One region of the Proteus terrae subsp. cibarius genome, then DNA from elsewhere that is predicted to be linked to it. Evidence: predicted binding sites of a transcription regulator. Region 1 holds the regulator's gene; each other region holds the start of a gene.
The links. Region 1 encodes PurR, which represses purine synthesis genes. Its sites were predicted from a motif close to CANGCAAACGTTTGCNTG; they were not measured.
Positions count from the first base shown of each region.

Region 2: purL (phosphoribosylformylglycinamidine synthase) is a predicted target of PurR. The motif match lies at 2,306-2,323, and genes of this name have one in related genera.
Region 3: GTH25_RS01805 (NCS2 family permease) is a predicted target of PurR. The motif match lies at 1,659-1,676, and genes of this name have one in related genera.
Region 4: purM (phosphoribosylformylglycinamidine cyclo-ligase) is a predicted target of PurR. The motif match lies at 1,534-1,551, and genes of this name have one in related genera.

Region 1 covers NZ_CP047349.1:1,653,193-1,657,080, forward strand. Annotated here, with positions in the region: gene punC (purine nucleoside transporter PunC) at 1-534, opposite strand, end outside; gene punR (DNA-binding transcriptional activator PunR) at 653-1,555, shown strand; gene purR (HTH-type transcriptional repressor PurR) at 1,582-2,607, opposite strand; gene cydH (cytochrome bd-I oxidase subunit CydH) at 2,876-2,959, shown strand; gene sodB (superoxide dismutase [Fe]) at 3,097-3,675, opposite strand.
Region 2 covers NZ_CP047349.1:2,606,407-2,610,294, forward strand. Annotated here, with positions in the region: gene purL (phosphoribosylformylglycinamidine synthase) at 1-2,224, opposite strand, end outside; gene mltF (membrane-bound lytic murein transglycosylase MltF) at 2,489-3,888, shown strand, end outside.
Region 3 covers NZ_CP047349.1:360,014-363,901, forward strand. Annotated here, with positions in the region: gene GTH25_RS01800 (MFS transporter) at 1-1,079, shown strand, start outside; gene GTH25_RS01805 (NCS2 family permease) at 1,823-3,169, shown strand; gene GTH25_RS01810 (GNAT family N-acetyltransferase) at 3,297-3,800, shown strand.
Region 4 covers NZ_CP047349.1:2,240,276-2,244,163, reverse strand. Annotated here, with positions in the region: gene purN (phosphoribosylglycinamide formyltransferase) at 1-417, opposite strand, end outside; gene purM (phosphoribosylformylglycinamidine cyclo-ligase) at 431-1,471, opposite strand; gene upp (uracil phosphoribosyltransferase) at 1,703-2,329, shown strand; gene uraA (uracil permease) at 2,521-3,822, shown strand.

The sequences.
Region 1 (3,888 bases):
CGTTACGGCCATTAACAGCATAAAAATCATACGCCAGCCACCGTGATTTAATAATGAAGCACCAATTAAAGGAGCAAGTGCTGGTGATAATGCAACCAGTGGCATAATTAAAGCAAAAACGTGCTGAGCGCGAGATTCATCAAAACGGTCGATGACAAGAGCTTGCCAAATAACAGCAGCAGAGCAGACGCCGAAAGCTTGTAGGAAGCGCATAGCAAGTAAGCCAGTTGCACTTTCAACCCACAGCATACCAAGGCAGCCTAAAGAGAAAAGGCTTAAACCAATAAGAAGAATAGGTTTACGACCGACTTTGTCAGAAAGTGGTCCCCAAAGTAACTGAGCAACAGCAAAGCCAAATAAAAAGATACTTAAGCTATTACTAATAGCACCTTCGCTGATAGAGAGCTCACGTTGCATCATACCAAATGCAGGTAAGTACATATCAATAGCTAAGTAACCTAGCATACTTAAACCGGCTAGGTACACCATAAAGCTCATAGGTGTTTTTGATTGTGTGGATGTTTTAGAATTCATTTTATTTTCTATGCTATGTGATGTAGAACATTTTATATATTGTAACTAAGACCTATTTTACTTGTGAAACGGGAATATTTGGTTAATGCTGTGAAAAATTTTCAAAGGAATAAACTCTATGTGGTCAGAATACTCTTTAGAAGTTGTTGATGCAGTCGCAAGAACAGGAAGTTTTAGCTCGGCTGCTCAAGAATTGCACAGAGTGCCATCTGCCGTTAGTTACACTGTTCGGCAATTAGAGGAATGGCTTGCCGTTCCTTTGTTTGAGCGCCGTCATCGTGATGTGGAATTAACCGACGCAGGTAAAATTTTCATCAAAGAAGCACGGTCTGTTATCAAAAAAATGAATGACACTCGGCACCTTTGTCAACAGGTTTCTAATGGATGGCGCGGTCAATTTAGTATAGCAGTTGATGGCATAGTTAAACCTGAAAGAACACAACAACTTATTCTCGACTTCTACCGCCATTTTCCGGATATAGAACTGTATGTCTACCCTGAAGTGTTTAATGGCGTATGGGACTCCTTAGTTAATGGTCGTGTTGATTTAGCCATTGGTGCAACAAGAGCCTCACCAATCGGTGAACGTTATAGTTTTAGAGATATGGGATTTATGCCTTGGCGCTGTGTTTGCCATGTTGATCACCCTTTAGTGAAAGCACAACATCCACTAACGGATGATGAAATGCGACCTTATCCAAGTTTATGTTTAGAGGATACCTCGCGCAGTTTACCAAAACGTGATACATGGGCACTCAATAATCAGCGTAGAATGGTTGTTCCGACATGGGATATGGGGCTTGAGTGCTTGTTAGCGGGATTATGCGTTGGAATGGTGCCTTGGCACCGTGCTGAACCTTTAATTGAACAAGGTAAGTTGGTAACTTTGCAACTGGCACAACCATTGCCAGACAGCCCATGCTGCCTGACGTGGGTCGATAAAAGTGAATCACCTGCTTTGACATGGTTGTTAGATTATCTTGGAGATAGCCAAACCTTAAATGAGGAATGGCTTCGCTAGAAATCAGGTAGCTAAATAAATATGAATTAACGACGGTAGTCGATAAAAGGACCGTCAGCAACTGAACGGCGCTCAACTAATCGTGGATGAACTTCGATTGTTTGGGCGTCTTCGCGTTTATTGACGATACGATCAAGCAACATCGATAATGCCATTTGACCTAGACGTTCTTTTGGCTGGTGGACGGTTGTTAGTGCGGGTGTAAAATAGCGTGCATTTCGAATATTGTCATAGCCAACAATAGAAATATCTAAAGGAACACGCAGGCCAAGTTCATCCGCAGCACAAATTGCACCCATCGCCATCACATCACCACCACAAAAGACAGCAGTCGGTCGATGTTTTTGGTTTAGCATTTGGTACATAGCTTTATAGCCAGATTCTGGCTCAAAGTCGCCTTGTACAATCCATTCGTCTTTGACTGTGATTTTGGCTTCTTCCATGGCTTTTAAGAAACCTTGTAAGCGGCCACCACCTGTATTACGTTCTAATGGGCCTGGGATAATACCAATATCACGATGACCTCGCTCAATAAGGTAACGACCCGCAATATAACCACCATGGAAAGCGTTATCGATAATGGTATCTGTAAAGTCGCCACGCGCTTTACCCCAATCCATGACAACCATTGGAATATTGCGATAGCCCTCTAAAAGAGTAAGAAGGTGATCGGGATATTCAGAACACATGACTAATAATCCATCAACACGTTTTTGTGCCAGCATCGCTAAATAGGCTTTTTGTTTATCGAGGTTATTATGTGAATTACATAAAATCAGTGTGTACCCTTTGCTGTAACAACTATTTTCAACAGCTTCAATCACTTCAGCAAAGTAAGGAGCTTCACTGGACGTGGCTAACAGGCCAATAGATTTGGTGTGATTGACTTTTAAACTACGCGCAACGGCACTAGGTGAATAATTTAATTCTTTTATAGCGGCCCAAACTGCTGCCCGTGTGTTCTCAGCAACAAAACGTGTTTTGTTGATCACATGAGAAACAGTCGTGGTTGATACGCCTGCGCGTTTTGCCACGTCTTTTATTGTTGCCATGGTGTGGAAAACTCCTGACCTTCATTGGTCTCTTTTATCTAATTTTATGGTTTAACTGCCAGTATAGTCATACATAGGGCAAACACTGGCAATAATTTAGCGATTAGCTGTGAATTTTGTATGATCTAGCTCAAAAGTGAAAGTATTAATCAATGTTATAAATTGTGCACTGGTCGCTATTTTAGCAAATTTTGATATGTGATAATAATTAACCATGACAAGGTTATGGTTAAAAATGTGTATTATAATCATTTTGAGGGAGAAATAGATGGATACGGATCTGAAATTTGGTTTGAGTACAGCAGTAGCAGCGCTTGTTATGATTGTTTTATTTTCGACTATGTTGTTCTAATCACTGCTTTATAGAATATTCGATCAATTTAAATAATAGATTATCGAATATCTGAATATAACAAAGGGCTCAAGGCCCTTTGTTATTTTGTCACCAAAAATGAATCTCAATCACTCACCTTTGATTATCAAGCTCAATTAAGCCAGGTTAGCTTCAACAAATGACCAGTTAACCAGTGCCCAGAACTCTTCTAAATATTTAACACGTGCATTACGGTAGTCGATGTAGTAAGCATGTTCCCATACGTCTACTGTTAACAGTGGTTTGTCTGCCCCTGAAACTGGAGTTGCAGCATTAGAGGTGTTAACAATTGCAACTGAACCGTCAGCTTTTTTAACTAACCAAGTCCAACCTGAACCGAAGTTTTTAGCTGCAGCATCATTGAATTGCTTTTTGAACTCTTCAAAAGAGCCAAATGCTTTGTTGATAGCATCAGCAATTTTACCTGTTGGTGCGCCACCTGCATTTGGTGCTAAGCAGTTCCAGTAGAAAGTGTGGTTCCATACTTGAGCAGCATTATTAAAGATACCGCCATCAGTAGATTTGATGATTTCTTCTAAAGATTTGCTTTCTAAATCAGTACCTTTAACCAGATTATTTAAATTGGTTACATAGGTCTGGTGGTGTTTGCCGTAGTGATATTCTAAAGTTTCTTTAGAGATGTGTGGCTCAAGAGCATCTAACGCATAAGGTAATTTTGGTAATTCGAAAGACATTGCGTACTCCTTTAAACTATCTATTTCGGGTTTTGTGCCTGAAATCATTCAATCAAAATCATTTGAATTGATAGAATGAGGCAAATGAATCACTAAGTTGTTACTATTTTGCTAATTATTTTAACAAAAATCTGCTGAAATAACAGCTAAATATCTTTTATCTATAGTTATAAGCCATATAGATTAATTATATTCATAAGAGTATATCCCTCT
Region 2 (3,888 bases), 950 kb from region 1:
CTGACATCCAGTTAGCGGAAAGCTTAATGCGATTAAGCGCTTCTACATCACAACCTGCCATATTCGTTAGTGCTTCACCAACAGCCATACGTGCAGATGCTGCAAAATCTAACAGTGCGATCGGTGCTCGTTCACCAATAGACATTGCTTCGCCATAATAGCTATCTAATGTTGCTGTGGTAACAGCACAGTTAGCAACAGGAATTTGCCAAGGCCCAACCATCTGATCACGCGCTACCATACCCGTTACAGTGCGGTCACCAATAGTAATTAAGAAGGTTTTTTCAGCAACGGCAGGTAAATGAAGAACACGATAAACAGCATCTTTTAAATCGATATCTTTACGAGAGAGATATTCACCTTCTGTTTTCAGTGATTTTACATCACGCAACATTTTAGGTGCTTTACCTAATAATATGTCTAATGGCATATCAATCGGTTTATTATCAAAGTGTGTATCGTTTAAGACTAATTCACGCTCTTGCGTTGCTTCACCTATAACGGCATAAGGCGCTCTTTCACGCTGACATAATGCATCAAATAGAGGCATTTTTTCTGGCGATACCGCTAACACATAACGTTCTTGAGATTCATTGCACCAGATCTCAAGTGGGCTCATACCCGGTTCATCATTAAGAACATCACGTAATTCAAAACGACCACCACGACCACCATCATTGACTAATTCAGGCATTGCATTAGAAAGACCACCAGCACCAACGTCATGAATAAATAAGATCGGGTTATCGTCACCTAATTGCCAACAACGGTCGATAACTTCTTGGCAACGGCGTTCCATTTCTGGGTTATCACGCTGAACAGAGGCAAAATCTAAATCCGCATCTGATTGACCTGATGTCATAGAAGAGGCAGCACCACCACCAAGACCGATGTTCATTGAAGGCCCGCCAAGTACAATCAACTTAGCACCAACTGTGATTTCACCTTTTTGTACGTGATCTTCACGAATATTACCAATACCACCAGCTAGCATAATAGGTTTATGGTAACCGCGAATTTCAACACCATTGTGGCTATTAACTTGTTCTTCATAGGTTCTGAAATAGCCTAGTAATGCAGGGCGACCGAACTCATTATTAAATGCCGCACCACCTAATGGGCCTTCAGTCATGATATCTAATGCATTAACAATGCGCTCTGGCTTACCAAAATCCTCTTCCCAAGGCTGCTCAAATCCGGGAATACGCAGGTTAGAAACTGAAAATCCAACTAGACCAGCTTTAGGTTTTGCACCACGCCCAGTTGCACCTTCATCTCGAATTTCACCACCAGAACCTGTTGCTGCACCTGGCCAAGGTGAAATAGCCGTTGGATGGTTGTGTGTTTCTACTTTCATCAAGATATGTACAGGTTCTTGATGATAGTGATAATGCCCTTTTTCTGTATCAGGATAAAAACGTCCAGCCACTGAGCCTTCCATTACTGCTGCATTATCTTTATAAGCTGACATGACATAATCAGGTGTTTGCTCAAATGTATTTTTAATCATTTTAAATAATGATTTATCTTGAGCCTTACCATCAATAATCCAATCAGCATTAAATATTTTGTGGCGACAGTGTTCAGAGTTAGCTTGTGCAAACATGTAAAGCTCAACATCTGTTGGATTACGGTGTAAGCGGCTAAACGCATCAACTAAGTAATCAACTTCATCGTCTGCAAGTGCTAACCCCATTTCGATATTCGCTTTTACTAATGCATCTTTGCCTTTTGCAAGCACATCAATAGTTTTTAGTGGTGCAGGAGTTTGCTCGGCAAAAAGTGCATTTACATCTTGATAATTTAAGAAGATGGTTTCCATCATTCGATCATGAATAAAACCATAAAGTTGTTGCCATTGAGTGTCTGTCATCGTACCGCACTCAATAAAGTAGGCGATACCACGTTCAATTCTAACCACCTTGGCTAAACCACAGTTATGTGCAATATCTGTCGCTTTAGAAGACCAAGGTGAAATTGTTCCTGGGCGAGGCGTAACAACTCGCATTTCCCCAACAGGCTCATGTTCTGTTAATGAAGGCCCATAATGCAGTAATTGACGTAATTTAATTTGATCATCTTCAGATAACTGCCCTTCCACTTTCGCGAAATGGACAAATTCCGCGTATATACCTTGTACAGGAAGATCATGTTCCTGACATAGAGTGAGTAATTTATTAATACGAAATGCGGATAAAGCGGGGGAGCCACGCAGGATTTCCATAGTATTGAGTTCTCTCTTTTAGCAGCTAACCTGATCAATCATTCAGGGGAAACGAGCCTAGTATAATAGAATAACCGCTCAGACGAAACCGTTTGCGTGAACAAAATAACGGCATTTGACTTAGAGTGTTTTAATGATTAATTGGTGTAATCAAGTTGCGTCTTGCCAATATGTTAAGCAAAATGCTCGATTACTGGAAATTTATCCATGTTAAAATGACGATTTTACACACAAAAACAAACAACGTTAACGAGAACCAACCTATTGAATAATATAAGGATAAACTATTTCGTTATCGTTATCATAGCGCTCTTTTCAGCGGCTATTATCGCGTTGAATATTACATGGCCAGATAGGCAAAAAGCGCAGATAAATAAGATTTTATCTCGTGGTGAGTTAAGAATTAGTACGATACCTTCACCATTGATAACGATGAACGATAAAAAGGACCCCGTAGGTTTCGATTATGAATTAGTGAAACGCTTTGCAGATTACCTAGGCGTGAAACTTGTCGTTAATATGCGGACAAATATCAACCAAATGTTTGATGATCTGGAGAATAATAAAGCTGACTTTATCGCTGCCGGATTACTTTACAATAAAGAAAGATTAGAAACGACACGCAGTGGCCCTGCTTACTTTTCAGTTTCTCAACAGCTTATTTACCGTAAAGGAACATTAAGACCACGTAGCTTTGATGCGTTAGATGGGCGCCTTGTAGTCACTGCTGGCTCTGCTCATGCAAGTTTATTGCGAACATTAAAAGAGACGCAATATCCCGAGCTTGAATGGGAAGAATCAGATAATCAGACAACCTCACAACTGCTAGAAGCATTATCGGAAGGCAAAATAACCTATGTATTAGCAGACTCAATCAGTGTTGCTGTACAACAGCGCATTCATCCTAATGTTGCCGTAGGATTTGAAGTCACTGAAAGCCGTCCACTAACATGGTATCTGCCAGATGGCGAAGATAATAGCTTATATGCAGCGATGCTTGATTACTTTAATCAATTATCTCAAGAAGATGTATTAGCAAGACTTGAAGAAAAGTATTTTGGCCATGTAGGCTCGTTTGATTACTTCGATACTATCTCTTTTATTACAGCGATAGATTCTATTTTGCCAAATTATCAGCCCCTTTTTGAAAAGTATGCAGATACCTTCGATTGGCGCTTATTGGCAGCGATGGCATGGCAAGAATCACATTGGGATCCTCATGCTACATCACCAACTGGTGTTAGAGGATTGATGATGTTGACTCGCCCTACTGCATCAAGTATGGGCGTTACTGACAGGCTTGATCCTGAAGAGAGTGTTCGAGGAGGAGCGCAATACCTTAAACATCTTCTTTCGCGCTTACCCGATTCTATCCCTGAAGATGAAAGAATTTGGTTTGCATTAGCAGCATATAATATGGGATTTGGTCATATGCTTGATGCCAGAAGGCTTACTGAGCAACAAAATGCCGATCCTGACAGTTGGTTAGATGTAAAATCAAGATTACCACTACTTAGCCAAAAGAAATATTATGCTGACCTCCCTTACGGCTATGCCAGAGGCCATGAGGCTTATCGCTACGTTGAAAACATTCGACGATATCAGCTCAGCCTTGTCGGCTACCTTCAAGCCAAAGAGAGCAAAAACAAAATATTATCTAAAGA
Region 3 (3,888 bases), 1.3 Mb from region 1:
TACGCCTCAATTTAGTGGGCATTAGTGAATCTATTATTGGGCTTATTTCCGCCGCGCCAGCTATTGGGATGTTAGTTGTTTCACCTTTTGCTCGTCGTATTGTGCAATGGGTTGGTAAACGCTTTGCGATGCTATTAGCAACCATTGTTTCTGCAATCAGTTTATTACCCTTAATGGGAAGCTTGCCTCTGGAGCTGTTATTTCCTTTACGATTAATCACTGGTATTGCCAGTGGTGTGATGATTTGTTTAGGCGAAACGTGGATTAATGAGCTTTCACCAGATAATAAACGTGGGCGAATTTTAGCGGTATATACCACCGTATTTACCATCAGCCAGTTATTAGGCCCTTCAATTATTGCGCTATATGGGGTCGCAGATAAGACACCTATTTTAATTAGTGTCTTTATTCATATTATCTCTATTGTCCTGTTTTTAATGATGGATCAGAAAACAGGAGATAAATTACCGAAAGATACGCAAGCGCCTAATTTCTCTATTATTCGCTTTGTTAAAGTTGCACCTGCAATCTGTGGCGGCATTGTTTTCTTTGCTTTTTTTGATGGTACCGTACTTTCAATGTTTCCTATTTATGGCCTAAGTGTAGGGCATACTGAAGCCATTGCAGCCATGATGATAAGCGCTATTTTAGCCGGTGACGCCATTATGCAAATGCCGTTTGGCTGGCTTGCTGACCACATGAACAGAACACGGTTATATCGAATTTGTGGTGTAGTGACTTTACTTGCCAGCTTATTATTACCGATCACGATGTCTCATACATTCTTGATTTGGCCTTTATTACTGGTGCTGGGTGCAACAGCGGGTGCGATATACACCATTGCGTTGGTACAAATAGGGCAATATTTCTCAGGTAATGATCTGATGGTCGCTAATGCGTCAGCTGCGATGTTATGGGGAATAGGTAATTTATCAGGGCCTTTGCTAGCAGGCGCATTGTCAGAAATTTCTTCATCTTCATTACCATTTTTATTGGTTGCCATGACCGGCTTATTCTTAGTATCAACGATGGAACGTTGGAATCTAGGCGTTGAAGCACTCAATAGTAGCTCATCTTAATATCATTTTTTCTCTATCGTATTCCATTTAGGGTGTTAGGAGTGCGATAGAGGAAACCTCTCTTTTCTTGATTTCTAAATATTTAACTTTATCTTATTGTTTTTTATGAATGATTATAATTATCTTTCGTAATTGTACTTATTTTAAAATTTATTAAGAATAATCTAGAAATACCTATATTGAATAGAAAGTAAGTTGCTAAAACAACGTTTATTAATCTAACGTTAGAAGTAGAAGATGACATTATCTTCAGATAAAAATAACGAATACTGCAAACCATTAATCGCCACACATAGGGAACTTTCGGTATTATTTATCTAAGCAACTGATTAAAGTGACTAATAATAGATAAATATACCTATTTATTATCTTAATTGAAATAAATTAAATAAAAACAATTAATTAAGTTAACTTTCTACTGTGAGATAAGAATGATATTGGATGATTGTACAAAAGTAGAATGATGAGGAAAGTAGGCAACTGCTTTCCTCTTTTTCTTTTTTTCTGACTTTAAACTATCTTTTTATGACATTTTTATTAAAAATGTATTTTTTCGCTTGATTCTTACCCTAAAAGCACCAGATAATCGTTTGCGTCAAATTCTCTCACTCAATCCACACGAAAAACCAAACGTTTGCTTTTGACTCCCTCTTAAGATTTTTATCAATAAGAGGTTATTTTAATTGATACGTAATCGTTTTCGTTTTTTGGAGAGTGAACCGTTTTTATGTCAGAGGAATGTAATGTCTGCTAATCAATCAGCAAGCACAGGTAAACTGGATAGCTATTTTAAACTTACAGCTCGTGGTACAACTGTTCGCAAAGAAATGATCGCCGGTTTGACGACATTTTTGGCGATGGTGTATTCCGTGATTGTTGTTCCTAGCATGTTAGGACAAGCCGGTTTTCCACATACCGCAGTTTTTATCGCAACCTGTTTAGTCGCGGGATTGGGCTCTCTTCTAATGGGATTGTGGGCAAATCTTCCTATGGCAATTGGTTGTGCTATTTCATTAACCGCATTTACCGCTTTCAGCTTGGTCTTAGGACAAAACATCTCTGTGCCTGTAGCTTTAGGTGCCGTGTTTTTAATGGGGTGTTTATTCACTGTATTCTCGTTAACCGGCATTCGTACTTGGATCTTAAAAAATATTCCAATTGGTATCGCACATGGTGCGGGAATAGGGATAGGGCTATTTTTACTTTTAATCGCAGCAAACAGTGTTGGATTAGTGGTGAAAAACCCATTTGATGGTTTACCTGTTGCAATGGGGAAATTTACATCATTCTCTGTTCTTATGTCACTTGCAGGATTAGCCGCTATTTTCGGATTAGAAAAACGTAAAGTACCGGGTGGCGTGCTATTAGTGATTGTGGCTATTTCTATTATTGGTCTTATTTTTGATCCTAATGTGAAATATCAAGGCATCTTTAAAATGCCTCAATTAGGTGAAGATGGGCTTTCTCTATTGTTTGCGATGGATATTAAAGGTGCCTTACAACCTTTAGTTTTACCAAGTGTTCTTGCGTTAGTGATGACTGCGATTTTTGATGCAACAGGGACTATCCGTGCCGTTGCCGGTCAAGCAAACTTATTAGATAAACGCGGACAAATTATTAATGGCGGAAAAGCACTAACTTCTGACTCTGTCAGTAGTATTTTTGCGGGTGTGATTGGTGCAGCTCCTGCTGCGGTTTATGTTGAATCAGCCGCAGGAACAGCCGCTGGTGGTAAAACAGGATTAACCGCAACAGTGGTTGGTATTTTATTTTTATTGATCCTTTTCTTATCGCCTCTCTCTTATTTAGTTCCAGCCTATGCAACGGCACCTGCGTTAATGTATGTAGGTTTATTAATGCTAGGTAATGTCACTAAGTTAGATTTTAGTGATTTCGTCGATGCAATGTCAGGCATGGTATGTGCTGTATTTATTGTTTTAACATGTAATATCGTCACAGGCATTATGTTAGGTTTCGGCTGTTTGGTGATTGGTCGAGTATTCGCTGGTGAATGGCGTAAACTCAATATTGGTACAGTGTTAATTACTATTGCTCTAGTGGCATTTTATGCGGGTGAGTGGGCTATTTAATTAAAATAATCGGTTTTAAAGACAAAAGGCGGAATATATTTTCATTCCGCCTTTTTGCTATTTATTTATCTACTTTTATTCGCTATTGTCGAAATTAAACCTAGTAATTAAATAGTTGGTAGAATATATGCAAGAAATAAAAATACGCCACGGTGAACCTGACGACGCATCAGCAATTCAACAGTTATATACTCATCCTGATTTATATATTTGCACTTGCCAATTTCCTTATCCTTCAGTCACGATGTGGAAAAAAAGATTACTTGAATTTTCAGAACAAAATATTCCTAACTTTGTAGCAACTATCGATGGTCAAGTTGCAGGACACTTAGCACTGATAATCGATAATCACCCTCGTCGTCGCCACATTGTCAGTTTTGGTATCGGAGTTGGCGCTGAATACTCCGGGAAAGGTGTCGGTAAGTTACTTATCAATACAGCAATTGATTATGCTTTCAATTGGCTAGCAGCCACACGATTAGAATTAGAAGTGTATTCAGACAATGAAAGAGGTTTGCATCTCTACAAGAAGTTAGGCTTTGAAGTTGAAGGTGTACGACGTAAAGCCGCCTTTAGAGAGGGTAAATATTGTGATGTTGTTATGATGTCGATGTTAAGAACAATTGAATAATCATTAGCATTACGAGTTAGCTCTCAAATTTAATCGCTATTGTCATTTATCTATTATTTTTTATTTAATAGCTTATCATTTTACGTTT
Region 4 (3,888 bases), 590 kb from region 1:
AAAATGGACAGTAACGCCATGAAAAGAGTCTTTATTCGCTAAAACTTGGCGATGAGTGTGTAATCCGGGATATTTAGGAAGTAAAGAAGGATGGATATTTAATAGTTTATGCTGATAGTGAGTGACAAAATCAGGTGATAAAATACGCATGAAACCTGCTAGAACTACAATATCGGGCTGATAAGTATCGATTTTTTCAATTAACGCTTTATCGTAATCCGCTCTGTCATTATATAGAGTAGGATCAACAAAATAAGCTGGAATATTAGCCAGTTTTGCTCGTTCAAGACCGTATGCATCAGCTTTATTACTTAAGACAGCAACCACATTACCTGTGATTTTATTTGCCCTACAGGCGTCGATAACCGCCTGTAGGTTGCTGCCGTTTCCTGAGATAAGGACGACAATATTTTTCATTCACATGCTTTCATTAGTTAATAATAACTTGTGCTTCACCAGCAGCTTGTGGTGCAATTTCACCAATTAACCATGCGTTTTCACCACACTCAGCTAGATGTGCTAAGGTTTTTTCAACGTCATTTGGGTTAACAGCAATTAACAATCCAACGCCGCAGTTAAAGGTGCGGTACATTTCATGTGTACTGACTTGTCCGGCATCTTGTAGCCATTTGAAAACCAGTGGCCATTCCCAACTTTTACTTTCTATACGCGCTTGCGTGTTTTCAGGTAATACGCGAGGAATATTTTCCCAGAATCCGCCACCAGTAATATGTGCGACAGCGTGGATGTCCACACTTTCAATTAATGAAAGTAGTGACTTCACATAAATACGAGTAGGGGCTAATAGGTGATCCGCTAATGATTTATCGCCTAATGGTGTGCTCTCAGCTTGCGTATTGCTGACTTCAAGAATTTTTCTGACTAATGAATAGCCATTAGAATGAGGACCACTTGATGCTAAAGCGATTAGTGCATCGCCAGCTTTAACTTTGCTACCATCGATAATTTCTGATTTTTCAACCACACCGACACAAAAGCCTGCGATATCATAATCGTTACCGTGGTACATTCCTGGCATTTCAGCAGTTTCCCCACCGACTAGCGCACAACCAGATTGTTTACAACCTTCTGCAATACCTGTTACTACGCGTGCTGCGGTATCGACATCTAATTTTCCCGTGGCATAGTAGTCAAGGAAGAAAAGAGGTTCTGCACCTTGAACAATCAAATCGTTGACACACATTGCGACTAAATCAATACCGATGTCATCATGGCGATTTAAATCCATCGCAAGGCGAAGTTTGGTTCCTACGCCATCAGTGCCTGAAACTAAAATAGGTTCGCGGTATTTAGAGGGAATTGCACAAAGTGCGCCAAAACCACCTAAACCCCCCATAACTTCAGGACGGCGTGTTTCTTTTACTACACCTTTGATACGATCGACTAAAGCATTACCTGCATCAATATCGACACCGGCATCTTTATAGCTGAGAGAGGATTTGTTAGTCACGTAGAGCCCTCACGGCAAGTTGCTGTTAAGAAAAAATGTGTGCGGACGCTATTCTAACAGGCAAAGCAAACGTTTGCGAGGATCTTCTTTATAGGTCACAATTATTCATGTTGGTGTGGTTAAAAGCTGTGCGTTTGATCAATATCAATAGAAAAACGATGGAATGTTGGCAAAAAAGCGGTATAATCTCGCGATTTTTTTGTCAGGCTGCGTCGTACATTAGGAGAAATTATGAAGATCGTTGAGGTAAAACACCCACTCATTCAACATAAATTGGGGCTGATGCGAGATCATGATATAAGCACTAAACGCTTTCGTGAACTGGCTTCAGAAGTTTCCAGTCTACTGACGTATGAAGCTACCGCCGATTTAGAAACAGAGACGGTAACAATAGAAGGTTGGTGTGGTGCGGTAGAGATAGAACAGATTAAAGGAAAAAAAATCACAGTAGTTCCTATCCTCCGTGCAGGTATCGGGATGATGGATGGAGTATTAGAAAATATTCCTAGTGCCCGAATCAGTGTAGTTGGCGTTTACCGCGATGAAGAAACATTAAAACCTGTCCCTTACTTCCAGAAATTAGCATCCAATATTGAAGAGCGTATGGCTCTTGTTGTTGACCCTATGTTAGCAACAGGCGGCTCTATGATTGCCACAATTGATTTATTAAAAAATGCGGGCTGTACTTCAATTAAAGTATTAGTACTGGTTGCTGCTCCAGAAGGTATTAAGGCATTAGAAGAAGCTCATCCAGATGTGGAGTTATATACTGCATCTATTGATAGTCATCTTAATGAGCACGGGTACATCGTTCCAGGTCTTGGCGATGCTGGTGATAAGATATTTGGTACAAAATAATAATTAAGCCGACTTTGATAGTCGGCTTTTTTTTGGACCACTTATTTGTTCTATACTCTAAATATTTTAAGGTGCCGCTAGATGACTCGTTCGAGTGAGCGCAGTTAGCAACGCGGTGGCTTAAAGTAAGGCGAGTATAAAGTTAAAAATACAAACCAATTTCACATTCATATTAAAGAGAGGTCGTAAGCATGACTCGTCGTGCAATCGGGGTAGAAGAGCGCCCACCATTATTACAAACAATTCCGTTGAGTCTTCAACATCTGTTTGCAATGTTTGGCGCCACCGTACTTGTGCCAATTTTATTTAAAGTTAATCCGGCAACAATATTGTTATTTAACGGGATCGGAACCCTGCTTTATCTCTTTATTTGTAAAGGACGCATTCCTGCTTATTTAGGTTCAAGTTTCGCGTTTATCTCACCGGTACTTTTACTGTTACCTTTAGGGTATGAATTAGCTCTCGGGGGATTCATCGTCTGTGGCGTGTTATTTTGTATCGTTGCAGGTATTGTAAAAATAGCAGGGCGAGGTTGGATTAATGTGATGTTTCCGCCTGCGGCAATGGGCGCAATCGTTGCCGTCATCGGGCTTGAATTAGCAGGAACCGCTGCAGGAATGGCAGGGTTATTACCAAGTGCAGATGCACCCGTTGATAGTCAAACTCTGCTTATTTCTATGGTGACTTTAGGTGTTACTATCTTAGGCTCTGTGATGTTTAGAGGTTTCCTTGCTATTATTCCTATTCTTATTGGGGTATTAGCAGGCTATGCACTCTCTTTCTTCTTGGGGGCTGTTGATATTACGCCAATTAAAGAAGCTAACTGGTTTGCACTGCCGACATTCTATTCTCCACGTTTTGAATGGAGTGCTATCTTTATTATCCTACCTGCTGCATTAGTCGTTATTGCAGAGCACGTTGGACACCTTGTTGTTACAGCCAATATTGTGCAACGCGATTTAATGAAAAACCCAGGCTTACATCGTTCTATGTTCGCAAACGGTTTCTCTACCATTATTTCTGGTTTCTTTGGCTCAACACCAAATACTACTTACGGTGAAAATATTGGTGTTATGGCTATCACTAAAGTTTACAGCTCATGGGTTATTGGTGGTGCGGCAATTCTCGCTATCTTATTATCTTGTGTCGGTAAACTTGCTGCTGCTATTGCTGCTGTACCTGTTCCAGTGATGGGTGGGGTTTCATTACTACTTTACGGTGTTATTGGTGCATCAGGTATTCGTGTCTTGTTAGATTCAAAAGTGGATTACAACAAACCACAAAACTTGATATTAACTGCAATTATTCTGATTGTCGGTGTGAGCGGGGCTTCCATTCAAATTGGTGCTGCTGAATTAAAAGGCATGGCATTAGCGACCATCGTAGGTATTGTATTAAGCTTAATCTTTAAATTAGTCAGTATTGTTCGCCCTGAAACAGAATTAGTGGATAACAGCATTGAATCGGTGAGTGGTACAGCAAACAAAAAGTAATCGATTAAGAATACCTAAAGCAATATGCTGAAATTAATAAAAAAGGTGGATGATCTCCGCCTTTTT